DNA from 2 places in the Mycobacterium sp. IDUB_21 genome. Region 1 is predicted to be linked to the other one. Evidence: riboswitches for the same ligand, from Rfam matches in the RefSeq annotation. Region 1 holds a riboswitch; the other holds the start of a gene.
What was found. Region 1 has a riboswitch for S-adenosylmethionine ahead of ACZYY4_RS21730 (hypothetical protein). Riboswitches for the same ligand answer to the same signal wherever they lie in the genome.
Positions count from the first base shown of each region.

Region 2: linked by a shared signal. The riboswitch ahead of ACZYY4_RS02815 (bifunctional o-acetylhomoserine/o-acetylserine sulfhydrylase) and the one ahead of ACZYY4_RS21730 (hypothetical protein) in region 1 are both predicted to bind S-adenosylmethionine.

Region 1 covers NZ_JBVAXQ010000019.1:45,662-51,311, reverse strand. Annotated here, with positions in the region: gene ACZYY4_RS21745 (chymotrypsin family serine protease) at 1-281, opposite strand, end outside; gene ACZYY4_RS21740 (protein adenylyltransferase SelO) at 670-2,118, shown strand; gene ACZYY4_RS21735 (hypothetical protein) at 2,214-2,357, shown strand; SAM riboswitch class IV at 2,435-2,564, shown strand; gene ACZYY4_RS21730 (hypothetical protein) at 2,595-2,822, shown strand; gene ACZYY4_RS21725 (hypothetical protein) at 2,829-3,095, shown strand; partial or broken gene ACZYY4_RS21720 (metallophosphoesterase) at 3,192-4,151, shown strand; gene ACZYY4_RS21715 (S1 family peptidase) at 4,975-5,650, opposite strand, start outside.
Region 2 covers NZ_JBVAXQ010000001.1:578,395-584,044, reverse strand. Annotated here, with positions in the region: gene ACZYY4_RS02820 (NADP-dependent isocitrate dehydrogenase) at 1-1,540, opposite strand, end outside; SAM riboswitch class IV at 1,682-1,802, shown strand; gene ACZYY4_RS02815 (bifunctional o-acetylhomoserine/o-acetylserine sulfhydrylase) at 1,942-3,279, shown strand; gene metX (homoserine O-acetyltransferase MetX) at 3,291-4,421, shown strand; gene ACZYY4_RS02805 (class I SAM-dependent methyltransferase) at 4,483-5,229, shown strand; gene ACZYY4_RS02800 (DUF732 domain-containing protein) at 5,377-5,650, shown strand, end outside.

The DNA of each region.
Region 1 (5,650 bases):
TCGGGGTTGCAGTGTCCGGCCGCCAGCAGCCCGGACCGACCGTCGCGGGTGCGCACCAGAAACCCCGCGGTGCAACTGACCGAGTTGCCGTCGCCGGCGGGAGAGACGTCGATGCCGATGCCCGGCCCGATCGCGTGCGCCTGCGGGATCGGGATCTGCGGGCGCATCGGATGGAGGCGGTTGGCCTGGATCAGGCCGATGAAGATCGCGGCCACGACGAGCGCGATCCCGATCCGCCACGCCGCGGTCTTGGCCGTATCCCAGCGGCGCCGATCCGTCACCGTCGCAAGGGTAGCGGCACACATAGCGCCGTCGTCGTCGGTGTGCCCGGCTATTGCGAGAGTTGGCCGGCGAGTTCGGGTTCTGGCCTGCCACTACCGACGCCCACGACATCGAACGTCACCGCAGACAGTGCGCGGAGACCGACGTGCAGCATCGGGGATGGCTGCGTGAATACGGGCCAGCGGGTTCCAAACGCAATAGGTGGGCGCACCTCAAAACCGGCCGACGTCCGGTCATATAACCGATCCCAGAACGTATCTGTGTCGTCATGACGAGCGGCATCCGTGCTATCCGATCCGAACCTCACACACCCCGACTCCGGCGGTACGGATGTGGTGGATGTGACGCCAGCCTGAATGGCGGCCGATCTGCCCGTAGGCTGGCGGAGTGCCACCCCCGCTGCTGACCGCCGACTTCGCCCGCGAGTTCCCCGAGCTGGCCACCCCGTGGCAGGCCGCCGCCCCGCCCGACCCGAAGCTACTGGTGTTCAACGAACCCCTAGCCGACGAACTGGGCCTCGACCCGGATTGGCTGCGTAGCTCTGCCGGTCTAAAGCTGTTGACCGGCACCGATATTCCCGAAGGCGCCGTCCCGGTGTCGCAGGCCTACGCCGGTCACCAGTTCGGCAATTACGTCCCATTGCTCGGCGACGGGCGCGCCCTGCTACTCGGCGAACTGGCCGGTGACCACCGCCGCGACATCCACCTCAAGGGCTCCGGACCCACACCGTTCGCCCGCGGCGGCGACGGCTTGGCCGTGGTCGGCCCGATGCTGCGCGAATACGTGATCAGCGAAGCCATGCACGCCCTCGGTGTACCCACCACGCGGTCCCTGGCCGTCGTCGCCACCGGAACCCAGGTGCGGCGAGAGGGCCTGCTACCCGGGGCGGTGCTGACCCGTATCGCCGCCAGCCACCTGCGGGTGGGCAGCTTCCAGCTCGTCGCCCAGCAGGCCCGCTCTACCGGTGATCTGAGGTTGCTGCGCCGGCTGGCCGACTACGCGATCACCCGCCACCACCCCGAGGCTGCGCAGGCCGAAAACCCTTATCTCGCACTGTTTCAAGCGGTACTCGAGGCCCAGGCGTCGCTGATCGCGAAATGGATGCTGGTCGGGTTCGTGCACGGGGTGATGAACACCGACAACATGACGATCTCCGGTGAGACCATCGACTACGGGCCATGCGCGTTCATGGAGGCCTACGACCCGGCGACGGTCTTCAGCTCCATCGACCACGCCGGCCGTTACGCCTACGGCAATCAGCCGCTGGTCGCGCAGTGGAACCTGGCTCGCTTCGCCGAGACCATCCTGCCGCTGTTCGCCGACACCGAGGAGCTGGCGCTGTCGGTGGCGGTGGAAACCCTGGAGGGGTTCATGCCGCGCTATCACGGCTACTGGTCGGCCGGAATGCTGGCCAAGTTCGGGCTGGCCGGCAGCGTGGAGGCCGCCGCCCTGATCGATCAGGCGCTGGCGCTGCTCAAGGACAACGTCGTCGACTACACCTCGTTCTTCCGGGCTTTGAGCGCGTCGGGCCGCGGGAATGTCGGCGGGGTGTTGGCGGACAACATCTTTGGCGACGGTGCCTTTGACGACTGGCTGACGCACTGGCGTTCGCTCGGCCCGGACGTCGACGCGATGGACCGGGTCAATCCGGTCTACATCCCGCGCAACCATCTGGTGGAGCAGGCCCTGACGGCGGCGATGCGCGGCGACCTCGACCCGGTCCGAAAGCTGCTGGAGGTGCTCGCCGAGCCGTACCGGGAGCGCGACGGCCTGCAGGACTACGCCGCGCCGGCGCCGCCGGAATTCGGTGGGTATCGGACGTTCTGCGGGACGTGAGCTCCATCTGACGGCGCCCACCGGCACGCTCAGCCCGGATTGACCGCGGTGACCACCCAGGTGCGGCCCGGGAACTTCACCACACCGTCGACCCGGTGGCGGCGCAAGGCGTGGCGGGCCTGCCGCCCGGTGGAGTGGACAGGATGGCCCGCACCCGCTCGCTGATCGCTGCCACCCTGGCGGCGTCGGTAGCGGTGGGGCAGGATGCGGCGCGGCCCCGCTTCGTCGACACGTTCTGAGGGCTTCAGCGCAGCGCTTCGAGTGCAACCGCCCGATGACCGCACCGTTGTCGGTGCATTCGGCTATCCTCGAAACAGCTCAAGAGTGGACGACAGTTCGGGTACCTGACCCGTCGTCCCGTCGTCCCGTCGTCCCGGCAGCCGCGCCACTACCGCACGGTGCCCCAGGGGAAGAGCCGGCACGCGGAGAGCGTGCAAGGGGTGGATGCCCGGGAGCGGCACCGCCGGAAAGGTGACATGTCCGAACTGGATTTGGCCCTCCTGCAAGAGTTGGCCGGCGAGTTCGGGTTCTGGCCGGCCACCACCGATCTGCGCGACATCGAACGTCACCGCCGACAGTGCGACGAGACCGACGCGCACCACCGGCACTGGCTGCGCGAGTACGGACCGGACGGCGCCAAACGCAACAGGTGGCGGAACCTGTCGAGGGAAACCGGTGATCGCGATGCTCGTTGGCCTAGGTAGGCCGACGTGAATTACGTCAGGCCCGCCTATCGCGAGCGCCTCGGGTCGTTCACTGATGCCGAGTTGCTGGACTACGCCAGGCGCAAGCACGCAAACCCGTATCTGACTTTGGGCATGGCAAAAGAGCTGCGCAAGTTGGAATTCCAATACCATCATCTCGCCGCGGCTGCTGCCAAACGTGCGGACGAAGGCCGAGAGGAGCGGCGCCGGCGGCTGCGGGCGTTGCTGTTCTCGGCAAGTCCGATTGAGCTGACGAGCGGGGGCGACTCGTGAGATCCGTTGAGGGCGAGGAAGGTCGACGGGAAGCCCGAGTCCCCTTGTCGGTGCCTGCTGAAAGAATTCAGATGCAACGGAGAGGAAGGTCCACAAATGGCTGATTCCACGGTGCAGGCCTACGACATCATCGGCGACGTCCACGGCTGCGCAACCGAGCTCGAGGCGCTGCTGGGCGAGCTGGGCTACGAGATTGCCGAGGGCACAAGCGAATACCGACACCCCGATCGGCAGGCGATCTTCGTCGGTGACCTGATTGACCGTGGCGACGAACAGTCGCGGGTGCTGGAGGTGGTCAGGGCTATGGTTGATGCTGGCAGCGCGCAGATCGTGATGGGCAACCACGAGTTCAATGCGCTGGGTTATCACACCGAATGGCCGGTGGGCAGCGGTGAGTACCTGCGCTCGCACTCACCGAAGCACATCGACCAGCACCAGGCATTCCTCGACCAGCTCGACGATGACGAGCAGCGCTACTACCTGGACTGGTTCGCCACCTTCCCGCTGTGGCTGGATCTGAAGGGACTGCGGGTAATCCACGCCTGCTGGCATAAGGAGTCGATCGCGGAGGTGCTGGCGCGTTGCAAATCGGTGGCGCCGTTCACCAACAGGGATCACCTGGTGGCAGCCAGCACCAAGGGAGACCCGCTCTACGACGCGATCGAGAACCTGCTCAAGGGCCCGGAGATCAGCCTGGTCAAGCAGGGCTACCCGGCTTACAAGGACAAGGGTGGCCATACTCGGCCCGACGCCCGCACCCGGTGGTGGGACAGCGAGGCACGCACGCTGCGCGACGTCGCGGTAATGGATGGCGTCCGTGTGACCGTCGACGGCGACCCCTATCCGGAGTTGCCGGAACGGAAAATCGACGTCCAGTCCTGTGTCTACACCGGGGAGGTCCCGGTGTTTTACGGCCACTACTGGCGGCAGGGCGACCCCGAGTTGCGGCGGGACTGGACCGAGCGCACCGCCTGCGTCGACTTCAGCGTGGTCAAAGGCGGCGCGCTGACCGCCTACCGGTGGTCCGGGGAGTCCGCGATCGACCCGGAGAACTACCACCAGCTCCGAGCGCATTGGAATATCCCCACCCTCGCCCTGGTGTGGGATGCCGAGAGCCGGGCGATCATCGCGGGCGCCGACCGGATCGATGCGCTCGCCGATGCCGACCGCTCCCGCGCTCTGGCTGTGCTCAGCCACCGGGTGGGTGCGCTGGCCCGTGGGATTGATGACGACTGGCTGGTGGCCACCGCCTTCTTCATGGTCGAGGATCTGTACAAGTCGTGTTTTCGACAGTTCCGCTGGTCGGCGGGTGTGGCCGATTACATCGCCGCCACGGCAGGCGTGGTCATGCAGGAATTGACCCGGCGTGGATTCGTCCTTCACTACGTCATCGGCAATACCCAGACGGCGGCCGATCTCGCGGGCTGGCTCGAGGTGCTGCCGTGGGTCTTTCAGTCCGCGGGTTTGGCAGTCACCGGGCCGCAGCTGATGGCGCAGCGACTCATGGAAGATGACGGCCACTCCCGCGCAGACATCGGCGCGCTTGCGCGCTACCGCGACGAAGGCCACCTGTTGGCCGATCAGCTGATCGCGCGGTGCCACCAAGAGCGTCGGTCGTCGGTGTATCTGAATCTCGACCTCGACGACGACACTCCGGGGCTGGCTCTGGATGTGGCGTTATCACCAACGAAGCAGCCCGGGACCATCATGGTTTTTCGGACCGAGGCGCCGACCATCGGGTCGGTCGCGCGGATCGCCCCGCCACCCGGGGTGACCCTGCCGGTGGGTGCGTGTCGGGAGACGGCAAGCGAAACCCCGTGAGGCTCGGTAAAAGTTCGGAGGACCTCACCGCCCTAGCCGGATTGGCCGCCTTGCGTAGCTAAGACGCATCCGCGGTGGCCAGCGTCAGCTCCCAGGCTGCGAGCCACGGCTTGATCAGCTGCGCGACGGAGTAGGTATGGTCCCCGTCGCAGGTCGGCTCGGAATAGTCACCGTTGGACACCGCGGTGAAGATCCCGACCGCTTCGGCGGTGCCCTCGGGCCGTAGCCGGTAGGCCGGGCCGCCGGAGTCGCCGCAGGTTCCGGTCGCGGTGAACCGGACCTTGTTCTCCTCGCTGGCCACCACCGGCCCGCACCGCGGTTCGCCGCTGCGGATTCCGAAATGGCACAGCGTGTCGCCGATGTCGACCTGGTCGGCCAGGCCGGTCACCGGGTGCCCGTCGACCTCGGCGGTCAGCGGGATCTTGTCGGGGTGATCCAGCGCGATCAGCCCGATGTCGTAGTCGTTCCAGTTGTTGCCGTCGTAGATGGTTTCGGTGAAGGTGCCGATGGCCGGATATTTGTAGAGGCCGCCGTGATGGATGGCCACCGTGCCGGCCCCGCCGGGCTTGTTGCAGTGCCCGGCGGACAGCAGCCCGGGCCGGCCGTCCTTGGTGCGCACCAGAAAGCCTGCGGTGCAGCTGATGGCCTCGGAGCCGTCGGTGGGGGTGATGTTGATGCCGATTCCGGGACCGATCGCCTCGGCCGTCGGCAGCGGGATCAGCTGCCGCACCGGG
Region 2 (5,650 bases), on a different contig from region 1:
TGTCGTAGTCCTTGAGGTAGGCCTTGACCTTTTTGCGCAGCTCGGCCTCGTGCGGACGCTCGGTGTCCAGCCAGAACACCACCGTCATGCCAGAGGCCCGCGCCCGCTCGACGGCCAGCTTCACCCAGTCGCGGATCGCGGCGTCGGTGACCGTGCACAACCGCCAGATGTCGCCGGCTTCGACGTGCTGGGTCAGCAGCACCTCGCCGGTGGCCAGATCCACGATGTCGGCGACCCCGGCCTCGGGGACCTCGAACGTCTTGTCGTGGCTGCCGTACTCCTCGGCCTTCTGCGCCATCAGGCCGACGTTGGGCACGGTGCCCATGGTGGCCGGATCGAACTGGCCGTGGGTCTTGCAGAAGTTGATCATCTCCTGGTAGATCCGCGCGAACGTCGACTCCGGATTGACCGCCTTGGTGTCCTTCTGCCGCCCGTCGGCGCCGTACATCTTGCCGCCGGCCCGGATCATCGCCGGCATCGAGGCGTCCACGATCACATCCGAGGGCGAGTGAAAGTTCGAGATGCCGTTGGCCGAGTCGACCATCGCCAACTCGGGACGGTGCTCGTGGCAGGCGTGCATGTCCTCGATGATCTCTTCACGCCGCGAGGCCGGCAGCGTCTCGAGCTTTTCGTAGAGGTCGGACAGGCCGTTGTTGACGTTGACGCCGAGGTCGTCGAAGAGCTCCTGATGCTTGGCGAACGCATCCTTGTAGAACACCTTGATGGCGTGGCCGAACACGATCGGGTGGCTGACCTTCATCATGGTCGCCTTGACGTGCAGGGAGAACATCACGCCGGTCTTGCGGGCGTCCTCCATCTCCTCCTCGTAGAACTCGCGCAGCGCCTCAATACTCATGAACATCGAATCGATGACCGTGCCGTCGAGCAGGGAGACCTTCTCCTTGAGCACGATCGTCTCGCCGCTCTTGGTTTTCAGCTGCATCTTCACGTCGCGGTCGCCGTCCACCGTCATCGACTTCTCACCGTGGTAGAAGTCGCCGGTACGCATGGTGGCCACATGGGTGCGCGACGCCTGCGACCACTTGCCCATGCTGTGCGGGTGCTTGCGGGCGTACTCCTTGACCGCCTTGGGTGCGCGGCGGTCGGAATTTCCTTGTCGCAAAACCGGATTCACCGCACTGCCCAGGCACTTGGCGTAGCGGTCGTGGATCTCGCGCTCGGCGTCGGTCTTCGGGTCCGCGGGGTAGTCCGGCAACGCGAAGCCCTTGCCCTGCAGCTCCTTGATCGCGGTGACCAGCTGCGGCACCGATGCGCTGATGTTGGGCAGCTTGATGATCGTGGTGTCGGGCAGGCCGGTGAGCCGCCCGAGTTCGGCCAGGTTGTTCGGCACCCGTTGCGCCTCGGTCAGCTCGTCGGGGAACTCGGCCAGGATGCGGGCCGCCAGCGAGATGTCGCTGGGCTGGACATCGATACCCGCCGGCCCGGCGAAGGCCTGCAGGATCGGCAGAAACGAGTACGTCGCCAGCAGCGGCGCCTCGTCGGTCAGCGTGTAGATGATGGTCGGCTGGTCGGCGCACATGGCTGTTCTCCCGGCGTCAGGGGTCTTATGTTCCGTTGTTCCGCGTTGTACACGGCGGCCTCAGTATCGCGCACCGCACAATGGCGTCCACCGCCGGTGAGCAGGTGGCGACACCTCCGAGGAATGCGATAAGCTGCGAGCGGTCATGAGTGCCAGCGCTAAGCCCCGGCTTGCTGGCCGGCAACCCTCCAACCGCGGTGGGGTGCCCCGGGTGATTGACCGGGTTGAGTAGCCACCGTCGGCTACGCGGCAAGCGCGGGTCCGCCACAACGGGCCCCCCGAGTAGACAGGGGAACCTGATGCGTGCCTCCTTGTGCCCGCTCGCCCGTTGTTGTTGTCGCTGAATCCACACTGAATTCACTCCTGCCCCAGCGACGGCTCTCCGCAGAAAGCATCCAGATATGACCGCCGGTACCAACTGGTCGTTCGAGACCAAACAGATCCACGTCGGCCACGCCGGCGACCCGGAAACCGGGTCGCGCGCCCTGCCGATCTACCAGACCACGTCGTATGTGTTCAGCGACACCGACGAGGCCGCCGCCCGCTTCGCACTGGCCGAACCGGGCAACATCTACACCCGCCTGACCAACCCGACCAGCGCGGTCATCGAGGAGCGCATCGCCGCCCTGGAGGGCGGGGTGGGCGCCACCCTGTTGTCGTCGGGACAGTCCGCCAGCACGTTCGCGATCTTCAACCTCGCGAGCGCCGGCGACCACATCGTGGCCAGCCCGCGGCTGTACGGCGGCACCTACAACCTGTTCCGCTACTCGCTGCCCAAGCTGGGCATCGAGGTCAGCTTCGTCGAGAACCCCGACGACCTGGAGTCCTGGGCCGCAGCGGTTCAGCCGAACACCAAGGCGTTCTACGCCGAGAGCATCTCGAATCCGAAGATCGACATCCTCGACACCCCGGGGGTCTCCGCGGTGGCCCACGAGCACGGGGTGCCGCTGATCGTCGACAACACGATCGCCACCCCCTACCTGATCCAGCCGATCAGCCAGGGCGCCGACATCGTCGTGCACTCGGCCACCAAGTACCTGGGCGGGCACGGTACCGCGATCGCCGGCGTGATCGTCGACAGCGGCAACTTCGACTGGACCCAGGGTCGCCACCCCGGGTTCACCACCCCCGATCCCAGCTACAACGGCCTGGTCTACGCCGACCTGGGCCCGCCGGCCTACGCGATCAAGATCCGCGCCCAGCTGATGCGCGACTACGGGTCGGTGGCCTCGCCGTTCAACGCCTTCCTGATCGCCCAGGGACTGGAGACGCTGAGCCTGCGGGTCGAACGCCACGTCGCCAACGCCCAGCGAGTCGCGGAATTCCTGGCCGCCCGCGACGACGTGCTGAGCGTCAACTACGCCGGGCTCCCCGACTCGCCGTGGCACCAACTGGCGCAGCGGCTGGCCCCCAGGGGCGTCGGCGGCGTGCTGTCGTTCGAGGTGGCCGGCAGGGGGCAGGGCGGCGGCCTAGAAGCAGGAAAGGCGTTCGTCAACGCACTGAAACTGCACAGCCACGTCGCCAACATCGGCGACGTGCGCTCCCTGGTGATCCACCCGGCGTCCACCACGCACAGCCAGCTCTCCGGAGACGAACTGCTGAGCACCGGTGTCACCCCGGGCCTGGTGCGGCTCTCGGTCGGCATCGAGGGCATCGAGGACATCCTGGCCGACCTGGAACTCGGGTTCGCCGCGGTCGCAGCACAGCTCGGCGAATCGTCGGCGCTGGCGGCGCGTTGAGGCGGTCCCCGGTGACGATCTCCGACGTGTCCAGGCAGGTGCTGCCCGCCGAGGGCGAGACCGGCGTGGTCGACATCGGCACGGTGGCGCTGACCGGCGGCGCGGTGCTCGACGACGTGCATATCGCCGTGCAGCGCTGGGGCGAGTTGTCACCCCGGCGCGACAACGTCGTCATGGTGCTGCACGCGCTGACCGGGGACTCCCACGTCACCGGGCCCGCCGGATCCGGGCATCCCACCGCGGGCTGGTGGGACGGGATCGTCGGGCCGGGCGCCCCGATCGACACCGACCGGTGGTGCGCGGTGGCCACCAACGTGCTGGGCGGCTGCCGCGGGTCGACCGGCCCGAGCTCCCTGGCCCGCGACGGGAAACCTTGGGGCTCAAGATTTCCCGCTATCTCGATTCGCGACCAGGTGGAAGCCGATATCGCCGCGCTAGCCGCGCTGGGCATCACCGAGGTGGCCGCGGTGATGGGCGGTTCGATGGGCGGTGCCCGCGGGCTGGAGTGGATGGTCGCCCACCCCGACCGGGTGGGCGCGGGCCTGCTGCTGGCCGTCGGCGCCCGCGCGACCGCCGACCAGATCGGCACCCAGAGCACCCAGATCGCGGCGATCAAGGCCGACCCGGACTGGTGCGGCGGCGACTACCACGGCACCGGCCGCAGCCCCGAAACCGGGCTGGCGATCGCCCGGCGCATCGCGCACCTGACCTACCGCGGCGAGGCCGAGCTGGACCGGCGCTTCGCCAACGACGCCCAGGAAGGCGAGGACCCGACCGCCGGTGGCCGCTACGCGGTGGAGAGCTACCTGGGATACCAGGGCGGCAAGCTGGTGTCCCGTTTCGACGCCGGCAGTTACGTGACCCTGACCGATTCGCTGTCGGGGTTCGACGTGGGCCGCGGGCGGGGCGGAGTCGCGGCGGCATTACGCGGCTGCCGGGTGCCGGCAGTGGTCGCCGGGATCACCTCGGACCGGCTGTATCCGCTGCGTCTGCAGGCCGAGCTGGCCGACCTGCTGCCCGGCTGCGACGGCCTGCAGGTGCTCGAATCCGACTACGGGCACGACGGCTTCCTATTGGAGACCGACAGTGTCGGCGCGCTGATCCGCCAGACCCTGGACTTGGCCGAAGGAGACGGCGGGTGAGCGCCGGCTCACGAGTAAGGAGCCGAGCAATGGGCACGGCCACGGCCGGGGATCGCCGGCGGTGAGCCCGCAGGCCCGGCACGACCGATCGCTGTCGTTCGGTTCGCAGGCCGCCGCCTACGAGCGGGGCCGCCCGTCCTATCCCCCGGAGACCATCGACTGGCTGCTGCCACCGGGTGCCACCGACGTGCTGGATCTGGGCGCCGGCACCGGCAAGCTCACCACCCGACTGGTCGAGCGCGGCCTGAACGTGGTGGCCGTCGACCCGATCGCCGAGATGCTCGAGGTGCTGCAGACCGCGCTGCCGGAGACCCCGGCGCTGCTGGGCACCGCCGAGCAGATTCCGCTGCCCGATGACAGCGTCGACGCCGTGCTGGTGGCGCAGGCCTGGCACTGGTTCGAGCCGGCGCGGGCCATCCCCGAGTTGATCCGGGTGCTGCGACCGGGCGGCCGACTGGGGCTGGTGTGGAACACCCGCGACGAGCGGCTGGGCTGGGTCAAAGAGTTGGGCGAGATCATCGGCCGCGAGGACGCCCGTGACGCGGTGGACGCCGGGGTGAGCTTGCCGGCGCCGTTCGGTGCGATCGAGCAACACCAGATGGAGTGGACCAACTACCTGACGCCGCAGGCGCTGATCGACCTGGTCGCCTCGCGCAGCTACTGCATCACCTCACCGGATGCGGTGCGCACCAAGACGCTGGATCAGGTCCGCCACCTGCTGAGCACCCATCCGGCGCTGGTCGGTTCGACCGGACTGGCGCTGCCCTACGTCACGGTGTGCGTGCGGGCGACTCTGTCGGACTCCTAAAAGCCGGCGGTGCCGTCATCAAGAGAATCACCGCACTGTGCGCCAAGCGTGACCTGATCGTGTCGCTGGTGTGACTGCGTTGCTGCAGTGTTCTTACTGACGGGCGGCCAACGAGCCGCCCGCCACCAAGACGGATGGGGGACCGACATGGGGTACGACCGCGCGAAGACAGCGCTGCCGGCGGCGACGGCGCTGACGGCGGCCGGCACGGTATGGGCAGGCCTGATCGCCTCGGTGTGGCTGGCAGCGCCGGCGCAGGCCGAGCCGATCGACACCTCGTTCCTCTCCGCGCTGGGCGGGGCCGGGGTGCCAGTCGGCGACCCGGGCGCGACCGCGGCGCTGGGCCAGTCCATCTGCCCGATGCTGACCGAGCCCGCCGGCACCGCCGCCTCGGTGGCGTCGCCGATCGCCGGCCTCGGCG